DNA from 2 places in the Veillonella nakazawae genome. Region 2 is predicted to be linked to the other one. Evidence: a T-box and tRNA genes for the amino acid it is inferred to sense, from the RefSeq annotation. Region 2 holds a T-box; the other holds one or more tRNA genes.

Region 1 (5,207 bases), 890 kb from region 2:
AACCCAAAGATGGATTACCCACCAACGCCAATACTCCATAATCGCCAAATGGCTATGTTCACCATAGAATAACCCTGGACCATAGAAGATACCTACCATGATAACGGAGAATATGAAGGCTGCAATGAGGTTTTTATCCCCTTTTTGCTTGAAGGCACCAATAATGCTACGTATCATGAGTACAAGCCAGAATAAAATACCAATGTATTCAATCCACTGCCAAATACGACCTAACTCGATATATTCGTAACCTTGGTGTCCGAGAAGGAAATTCCACGCTGCTGGAATTTGATGTGCTACGCCTAAATATGTACCAGCGAAGGAACCTACTACAAGAACTACAAGAGCCCAGAATAAGATGTTCACCCCAAGCTTTTGATATTTAGGATCTTTACCACCATTAATGATTGGTGCCAAGAATAGACCAGCACTCAAGAATGCCATCGCAATCCAGAACAAAGATGCCTGAATATGCCATGTACGGGCAATAGAATATGGGAAATATTGAGCTAAAGGAATACCATAGAACGCTTGACCTTCTACAGTATAGTGAGCAATGATACCACCCATCCCCAATTGGAATAAGAATAATGCTAGGATTGTAAATAAATATTTTCCTAATGAACGTTGAGATGGAGTTAAGGTAATCTTGCTAATTGGATCTTCTGCTGGCGGAACCAATGCATGTTCGTCGTCCTTTTTACCAAAGGCCCATAACCATACAACTACACCTATGCCACATAATAAAATGATGACACTCACAACAGACCAGGCAACACTTTCAGGTGTCGGATTGTGATCCAATAAAGGTTCATGTGGCCAGTTATTAGTGTATGTCGCATCGGTACCAGGACGTTGGGTAGATGCCATCCACGTAGTCCAGAAGAAGAAGCGTGCCATATCAATGCGATCTTGTAACTCAGGTAACGTGTTATCCTTCATCGCAAAATGATCACGAGTCAATGTTAAATCAGGATTATCACCGTACAACTCAACAAAATAACGACCAGTTAAATTCATTGCCGTAATTCGTTCTGGAGATAAAACAACAGTTCCATCTTCACGGACTGCACTACCTAAATACTCTTTTTTCACAACTTCTTTAACAGCTGCTTGTTGTACAGGTCCCAATTGGTCATAAAGAGCTCCAAAGGCCTCTTGAGATTTAATATCCAACATCACGGATACTTCTTTATGTAACCAATCTGCTGTCCAGTCAGGCGCTTGATATGCGCCATGACCTAAAACGGTCCCTACCGATTGACCACCTGTAGATTGCCATGCCGATTGACCATGTAAAATATCTTCCTTAGTGAACAAGACCTGTCCATCTTGAGATACATACGCAGTCGGCACTGGCGGTGCTTGATGATACACATCAGTACCTAGATAACCAAGAATAGAAAAACCAATAATAAGAACGGCTACTACGGCTATCCAATACTTTTTGTATTCACCCATCACATTACCTCCTTTTCTATAAAAACACAAAAGGAGAGCCTTTGCTCTCCTTGAGGTAATAATAGCACTATTAGTAGAATAATTCTGTATCTTTGGTTACAAATACAATAAACAATATATAAATTAATACAAAAATAGGACCCCAATTGGGGTCCTATTTACTACAAAGATTATGAATTAACCTTCGATTTCAGTTACAACACCAGCGCCTACTGTATGGCCACCTTCGCGGATCGCGAAACGAAGACCTTCTTCGATAGCGATTGGAGTGATCAATTCGATATCCATTGTTACGTTATCGCCAGGCATACACATTTCTACACCTTCAGGAAGGTTTACAACACCTGTTACGTCTGTTGTACGGAAGTAGAATTGTGGACGGTAGTTGGAGAAGAATGGAGTATGACGGCCACCTTCTTCTTTAGTCAATACGTATACTTCTGCTTTGAATTTTGTATGTGGTTTGATGGAACCTGGTTTAGCCAATACTTGACCACGTTCGATGTCTTTGCGGTCTACACCACGAAGCAATGCACCAACGTTATCACCTGCTACTGCAGAATCCAAAGTTTTACGGAACATTTCAAGACCAGTTACTACGTATTGTTCAGCTTTTTCTTTCAAGCCTACAACTTCTACTGTGTCGCCTACGTTTACTTGACCACGTTCAACACGGCCAGTTGCTACTGTACCACGACCAGTGATTGTGAATACGTCTTCCACAGGCATCAAGAAAGGTTTGTCAGTATCACGAACTGGAGTTGGGATGTAGGAGTCTACAGCTGCCATCAATTCGTCGATTTTAGCTACATATTGAGCGTCGCCTTCCAAAGCTTTCAAAGCGGAACCTACAACGATAGGTACTTCGTCGCCAGGGAATTCGTAGGAGGAAAGAAGTTCACGAACTTCCATTTCTACTAATTCGATCAATTCTTCATCGTCAACCATGTCAGCTTTGTTCAAGAATACTACGATTGCAGGAACACCAACTTGGCGAGCCAACAAGATGTGTTCGCGAGTTTGAGGCATAGGGCCGTCAGCTGCGGAACATACCAAGATAGCGCCGTCCATTTGAGCCGCACCAGTGATCATGTTTTTAACATAGTCAGCATGGCCTGGGCAGTCAACGTGTGCATAGTGACGGTTTTCAGTTTCGTATTCAACGTGTGCAGTGTTGATTGTGATACCGCGTTCACGTTCTTCTGGAGCTTTATCGATCATGCTGTAATCTTGGAAATCAGCTTGGCCTTTTTCAGCCAATACTTTAGTGATTGCAGCTGTCAAAGTAGTTTTACCATGGTCAACGTGACCGATTGTACCAATGTTAACATGCGGTTTCGTACGTTCAAATTTTTCTTTTGCCATTAGGATTGTATCCTCCTTCACAAAAACAAATTACATTCTAGTATTAATATAATATATTAACCCTAATTTATCAATGGAATATAAGATTCCCTTATACATTATTATACCATATATAGAAAAACTTCTAAAAATACAAATATTCTTCTAAAATAAAAAAACTGACAAATGTAATCCTTACACTCATCAGCTTCAATTTATATTTTATGGAGAAATAAAAAAATCCTCATCAATGTGAGGTTTAATGGTGGCGGCACACGGATTTGAACCGCGGACACACCGGGTATGAACCGATTGCTCTAGCCAACTGAGCTATGCCGCCATGTATGGAGCTAGTGACCGGGATTGAACCGGTGACCTTATCCTTACCAAGGATACGCTCTGCCGACTGAGCTACACCAGCACAATGAACGATCATTTCACTGTGAATTTTTGTGGTTGCGGGGACAGGACTTGAACCTGCGACCTTCGGGTTATGAGCCCGACGAGCTACCAACTGCTCCACCCCGCTATAAATGGTGGAGGGAGAAGGATTCGAACCTTCGAAGTCGAAGACGGCAGATTTACAGTCTGCTCCCTTTGGCCGCTCGGGAATCCCTCCAAAATAAAATGGAGCTGGCGATAGGAATTGAACCCACAACCTGCTGATTACAAGTCAGCTGCTCTACCAATTGAGCTACGCCAGCATCATTACGACAAGATGTATTTTATCATCCGTCCCACTAAGTGTCAAGAACTTTTTAAAAACTTTTTTGAAGTTTTTTTCGTTCACTGCGGTATCCCTTAGTGCTTAATCATAATAACATGAAACGATACCCTATGCAAGTATTTTTTCTAAACTTTTTAAACTTCATTTTTTCCTCATTGGCAATCATAGATAAAGATAGATAATTGCTAATATAGCCACTATTATCCGATAATACCCAAAGGAGGATAAAGACTGGTACAGCCATGATAAACGAAAAATCAGCAGCAGCTCTTCGAGTACAACCGATTAACATGCCCCCTGCAATGGTAGCGCCAGACCGCGAAAATCCAGGCCACAAACAGAGCATTTGATAGAGCCCAATCTGGAAGCATTGGTATATAGATAAATTATTTACAGAATCTACCAGTCTTGTAGTCACTCGTCTTTTTTCTGCATAAATCATAAAAAGGGCGCCTACCAAAAGACCTATTATCACAGGAATCGGCCCAATAATAATCATATGCCCTGTACTAGATACAGGTATACATTCTGTTATTCCTTCTATAATACCTAAAATGAGGGCAATTACATATTGGTCCATGATATCACCTGCCTTTTATATGCGGTCATAACTCATGGCAATATATAATGCCCTCAACAATCAATATAACTCTATTAATCAATAACCATAACACGATCAGGTTTAGTGATTGTCACTACCGCATGTTTTGGATCATTATTGTGTTCTAAGTATAATTGATCACCTTCGAGATGACCACGCCAACCTACAACAATCGGATATGTTTTACTAATAGTCTTTAATAGTTCAAGAGGATTTAAATTTAATATCGGTGCAAACAATACATTAATACCATCGATAAGAACAACTTCTGTATCACTGCGACTTAATGCACGACGAATTACTTCTTCTGCAAGTTGTGGTCTTTCATCACGAGGTACTAATAAAAACTCTTCTTCAATAAGTTGTTTTGCCTCTAAGTACTTCCAACCTTTTTGTTCAGATAATTCACGAATCAACAAACTTTTACCAGAACCAGGACCACCAACGATAAACAATATACGTTCATCATCACCTTGAATTTGTTCCCAACGTTCTCTTACATCTTGAACTGTAACCATATCCCTTGCCTCCTCGCTGTAACCGTTCCTACTTAACTGGACGGTCAGATAACATAACGGATTTGATATATTGGTTTTTATCATCTAGGGCAAACTGTAAATATGAGTCGCTTGCCGCTGGATTTTTATATTCATATACAGTAGATGTGCCCGCATTTGTTGTAGATTCAACAATACGAGTAGGCATACCATATACAAAGAGCAATAAGTATTTAGTATCCCCCATCGCAATACCGCGACGAGTAGGCGTGTAAATATTTAATAGAACACGATTGATGAGATTTTTTTTATCAACACTCACGCCATATTCGTTATATCCAATAAATGTGGACCCAAACAACATACCTTGATGTTTCCAATCATTATTGGGATCATTAACAAAATAATCATTTAATTTATAGCCACGCAACACAAAATCATCAGCAGTCAATTTACCTGCTTGAAAATCATATACTGGAGCTTTAGGCAATCCAAATCTTGGCCATACTTGACCACTAATCATATCAACAGCCTCTACATTGCTTTGTTTGATGGTGAAAGCAATATATTCTTTCTG
Region 2 (5,207 bases):
TTGCTAAACGCGTGGCTCCAGGCCTTGAGCTTCACGTAAGTACACAAGCATCTACAACAAACTGGCATACAGTGCAAATGTGGAAAGAACTGGGGGCTACACGCGTCGTAGCGGCTCGCGAAGTATCCTTAGCAGACCTTAAAGAAATGAAGGATAATGTAGATATCGAAATCGAATCCTTCGTACATGGTTCCATGTGTATTTCTTACTCTGGTCGTTGCCTTTTGTCTAACTACATGACAGGCAACCGTGATGCGAACCGCGGTCAATGTTCTCAATCTTGCCGTTGGAAATATTCCCTTGTTGAATCCAACCGACCTGGTGAATATTATCCAATTGAAGAAGATGAGCATGGCACATATATCTTTAACTCTAAAGACTTGTGCTTGATTCACCGCATTCCTGATTTATATGAAGCTGGTATTGATAGCCTTAAAATTGAAGGACGTATGAAATCCGTTCACTATTGTGCAACAGTAGCAAAGGTATATCGTACAGCTATCGATACTTATCTTAAAGAAGGTAAAGATTGGTATGTTCGTCCAGAATGGATTGCAGAATTAGAAAAAATTTCTCACCGTCCATATACTGATGGCTTTGCAGAAGGTCGTCCTGATGAAACAGCTCAAAACTATGGTAAATCTACCAATACACAAAGCCATGACTTCATCGGTTTAGTTATGGGCTACAACGAAGAAGAAAAATACGTTGATCTTGAACAACGTAATAACTTCAAGGTAGGAGATAAAGTAGAATTCTGCCAACCTAAAGGGGACCTTGTGGAAACTGTAATTGAAAAAATGACAGACGAAGATGGTAACCCAATCGACGTAGCGCCTCATGCGCAAATGAAAGTGCGTATCTACATGGATACACCACTTGAGCCATATTCTATGATGCGCCGTGAGTGCAAACTAAAAGAAGCTTAGTAGGTAGTATATTAACGACAAACATATCTAATGGATGCCTATACTAGAGACATGTATAGCATTTACATTTTATAGTAATGATGTGTAGGAGGACTTATGAGTGGTACATCTTTAGAACCGAGTAAATCTATCGGTGCATTTACTGATGTACCAGATTTAGCAACCTCTGGGGAAGAGGCGTATGTGTACTTTCATCTTGAACCGAAGCATACGAACTATATCAATCGCATCATTGAAGGCTATGAATACTTAGGGGTTATGACATCTATTGATGTAAATGGACGTTGTATGCTAAGGTGTACACCTTCAATACGGCCCTTGGCTATTGAATTATTAAGTAGTCTATCGGATTATGTCACTATCGAGGATTAATATAATATTTTTATAATTACATCAAACTGTTTAGACCTAGTAGAGAAATGAGAGTATATCTATGAAACAATCTATGTTGAAACGTGCATTATTAACAGCTTGCCTTAGTGTTTCTATGGCGGGCGTAGCTATGGCGGGCCCAGTAGGTCCAGTTGTCATTCCTCAAGCAGGGGATGTAGTAGTTATCAATCATGGTCCTGATATGACCTTCACTGGCAATATTAACTTTGATGTGGAAAGCCAAACTAATAACAACTTACAAATTGGTTCCTCTGTGATTCCTAATGTTGTATATGGTGCAGCGTTCAATAAAACTGGTGCGCCAGATACAATTATCCCAGCTCAAACTTACGTGTATGTAGGCACAAAAGATGGGGCGAATGCTTTCACTGAGGCTAGCGATGCTGACAAAAAAGGTGCTAACTGGAATGTAGAAACCTTGAAAAAAACTAAATCTGGTGACGTGCAATTGGCAAGCCGTGGCATTCCTGAAAAGCCATTGGCAAATCAAGTAGCAACTATTAAAGATTCCATTATGCTTAGCGCCGTAGACCTCAGTACAACAGAGGTAGGCCGAAACAGCAAGGGCGTTCTATACATGACTGTTCCTAAAGAATTAAAATTGACTGCTGACACAGGTATTCCTGAAGATGTGCGCGAAACAATGCCAGCTATGTTCCGTGGTAAAATGGGTGATTCCCTCATGGTGAATCTCATGCCTTTAAATGAAGAGGAAAAACAACAATTAGCGACAAACCCACATAATGCAAATACAATCGTATTCAACCGTGGTATGAGCATGGCAAAAATGATTGGTTCCTCTGCACGTACAAGTAAAGTGTACACATATATGAAGGATCATTATTTGAACCTCGTTATCGTAGCAAAAGATTACGACGATAACGGTGCTCGTGGTAGTGGTGTTATGATGGTTTCTAAACAAGATAATTCTAACGATGTACTCTTAATATTATACAAAGGACCAGACCTTTCCAATAGCAAATTGGAAAAAGTAATTGGCGCTATGTTATCTACAAACTTCAAACGCTAATAATCTAGTCTATGTACAATGTGCTATAGTACAGCCACATTAGTTAGCGTATATATGATAATCTTAATAAACGGCTTGAGTTTCATATGTACCCCCTTTTAATGGACAACCCGTAATGGGGGTACATATCAGTTATATTGGGCCGTTTTTATATGATGTGTTTGAAGGCGTTTCTTTAATTTATAGAATTTATGAAATTTACTATTGAACCGTATTGAATTTTTTAATTCTCTATGATACTATAATCTAGTAAAAGTTATGCAAAGGACATGATTCTCATATCCCTGTGTACCAGAGAGAGGCAGATGCTGGAAATGCCTTACACATATATTAGAGTTACCCCCTTTAAACTGATTTGTCGAACCTAAGTAGGCAAATACGGCCGCCACCGTTATCGGGCTTAATGAAGTGAATTACTATACATATATATTTGTATAGGTAGTTAACTAGGGTGGAACCGCGAATGATCTTCGTCCCTTGTTTGTAGGGATAGAGGGTCTTTTTTTATTACCAAAATCCAACTATCCTAGTTTATAAATTGGAGGAAAGAAAAATGGCAGATGTAAAAATCATTTTACCTGATGGTAGTGCAAAGGAATACGCTGCTGGCACTACTCTTGGGGAAGCAGTAAAACAATTATCTAACAGCTTGGCTAAAAAAGTACTAGCTGCTAATGTAAATGGTGAATTAACAGACCTTCGGGAAGAATTAGTCGACGGTTCTGAAGTAGCGTTCTTAACATTCGAAGAAGATGGTGGTAAACATACTTTGCGCCACACAGCTTCTCATATTTTGGCTCAAGCGGTTAAACGCTTATGGCCTGAAGCTAAATTGGCTATCGGTCCTGCTATCGATAAAGGTTTCTACTATGATATCGATATGGAACATACTTTGACTCCTGAAGATTTAGGCAAAATCGAAAAGGAAATGAGCCGTATTGTGAAAGAAAACTTGCCTATCACTAAATCTGTAATGTCTCGTCAAGAAGCTATCGAGTTCTTCAAATCTAAAAATGAAGACTACAAGGTAGAATTAATTGAAGATCTTCCTGAAGATGCTGTTATCTCTTGCTATGCGCAAGGCGATTTCATCGATCTTTGTGCAGGCCCTCACGTGGCATCCACTGGTAAGGTAAAAGCTTTCAAATTACAAAGTATTGCAGGTGCATACTGGCGCGGCGATGAAAAGAACAAAATGTTGCAACGTATTTACGGTACAGCATTTGAAAAGAAAGAAGAACTAGATGCATACCTTCATATGCTTGAAGAAGCGGCTAAACGGGACCACCGTAAACTTGGTAAAGAACTTGGTTTGTTCGTTATCAAAGAAGAAGGTCCTGGCTTCCCATTCTTCTTGCCAAAAGGTATGGCTCTTCGTAACGAATTAGAAAACTTCTGGCGCGAAGTACATCATGATTTCGAATATGATGAAATCCGCACACCAATCATCTTGAATAAACAATTGTGGGAAACATCTGGTCACTGGGAACATTACCGTGAAAATATGTATACTACAATCATTGATGACGAAGAATATGCAATTAAACCTATGAACTGCCCAGGCGGTATCTTGGTTTACCAAAACGAAATGCATTCCTACCGTGACTTGCCACTTCGTTATGCAGAACTTGGCCTAGTTCATCGTCATGAATTATCTGGCGCACTACACGGCTTATTCCGCGTTCGTGCTTTCACACAAGACGATGCGCACGTATTTATGTTGCCTGAACAAATGCAATCCGAATTGATGAAAGTTATCGAATTGTTCGATCGTATCTATAGCCAATTCGGTTTGAAATACCATGTTGAATTGTCTACTAAACCAGATAATGCAATGGGTGATGATGCAATTTGGGAAGCAGCTACAGAAGCATTGCGTAACGCTATCGAAGCAAAAGGCATCGATTATGTTATCAACCCTGGCGACGGCGCATTCTACGGCCCTAAACTTGACTACCATATCGAAGATTCCTTGGGACGTACATGGCAATGTGGTACTATCCAATTGGATATGAACTTGCCTGAACGCTTCAACGTAGAATATATCGGTGAAGATGGTCAAAAACATCGTACTATCATGATTCACCGTGCATGCTTTGGCTCTATGGAACGTTTTATCGGTATCTTGACTGAACACTATGCTGGTGCATTCCCAACTTGGATGGCACCTGTTCAAGTGAAAGTATTACCTATCTCCGAAAAACACGTGGAATACGCTAACCAATTGGCAAAACAAATGCGCCATGACTACGTTCGCGTAGAAGTAGACGATCGCAACGAAAAAATTGGTTACAAAATTCGCCAAGCACAAATGGAAAAAGTTCCATACATGCTCGTTGTTGGCGATAAAGAAATGGAAGATAATTCCGTTAACGTACGTAAACACGGCGGCGACGAATTAGGTACAGTTCCATTTGACGAATTCTTCAACTCCATTAAAATTGAAATTAAAGAACGCAACTAATTGACTATTATGACTCATCCATCAATATTACCGATGGATGAGTTGTCATGTTTGAAATTGTTATAATCTAATTTCTTATATGCATCAAAATAAACAGATATAAATTTAGCCTCCATATACTAAAGCCTTTCATTAGACTTAAGTCTAGGCGTTGGCCATTTGTATAGTGGGGACTATCTCTTTAATTGTTACCTGTGAGTAGCGAAAGGAAATAGTATGAAAGAAGTAAATTCATATGGCTGGAAAGCCGTTATTGGTTCCTCCATTGGTTATGCTATGGATGGTTTTGATCTCTTGATTTTAGGCTTTATGTTGACCTTAATCTCTGGAGATTTAGGCTTGACCACTGGTCAAGCAGGTTCTTTGGTTACGTGGACCTTGGTTGGTGCCG

Evidence for each region. A T-box is a leader RNA that pairs with one kind of tRNA and senses whether it is charged. The one in region 2 lies ahead of thrS (threonine--tRNA ligase), so its partner is inferred to be a tRNA-Thr.
Region 1: it encodes a tRNA-Thr, which carries the amino acid that the T-box ahead of thrS (threonine--tRNA ligase) is inferred to sense. The anticodon was not compared.

The regions. Positions count from the first base shown of each region.
Region 1 covers NZ_AP022321.1:1,641,159-1,646,365, forward strand. The annotation lists gene VEIT17_RS07565 (nitric-oxide reductase large subunit) at 1-1,461, opposite strand, end outside; gene tuf (elongation factor Tu) at 1,639-2,826, opposite strand; tRNA gene VEIT17_RS07575 (tRNA-Met) at 3,069-3,145, opposite strand; tRNA gene VEIT17_RS07580 (tRNA-Thr) at 3,151-3,226, opposite strand; tRNA gene VEIT17_RS07585 (tRNA-Met) at 3,259-3,334, opposite strand; tRNA gene VEIT17_RS07590 (tRNA-Tyr) at 3,340-3,424, opposite strand; tRNA gene VEIT17_RS07595 (tRNA-Thr) at 3,434-3,509, opposite strand; gene VEIT17_RS07600 (undecaprenyl-diphosphate phosphatase) at 3,618-4,112, opposite strand; gene brxF (BREX-3 system P-loop-containing protein BrxF) at 4,187-4,651, opposite strand; gene VEIT17_RS07610 (hypothetical protein) at 4,680-5,207, opposite strand, start outside.
Region 2 covers NZ_AP022321.1:747,546-752,752, forward strand. The annotation lists gene VEIT17_RS03300 (peptidase U32 family protein) at 1-929, shown strand, start outside; gene VEIT17_RS03305 (DUF4911 domain-containing protein) at 1,026-1,301, shown strand; gene VEIT17_RS03310 (hypothetical protein) at 1,363-2,352, shown strand; T-box leader at 2,602-2,833, shown strand; gene thrS (threonine--tRNA ligase) at 2,906-4,816, shown strand; gene VEIT17_RS03320 (MFS transporter) at 5,033-5,207, shown strand, end outside.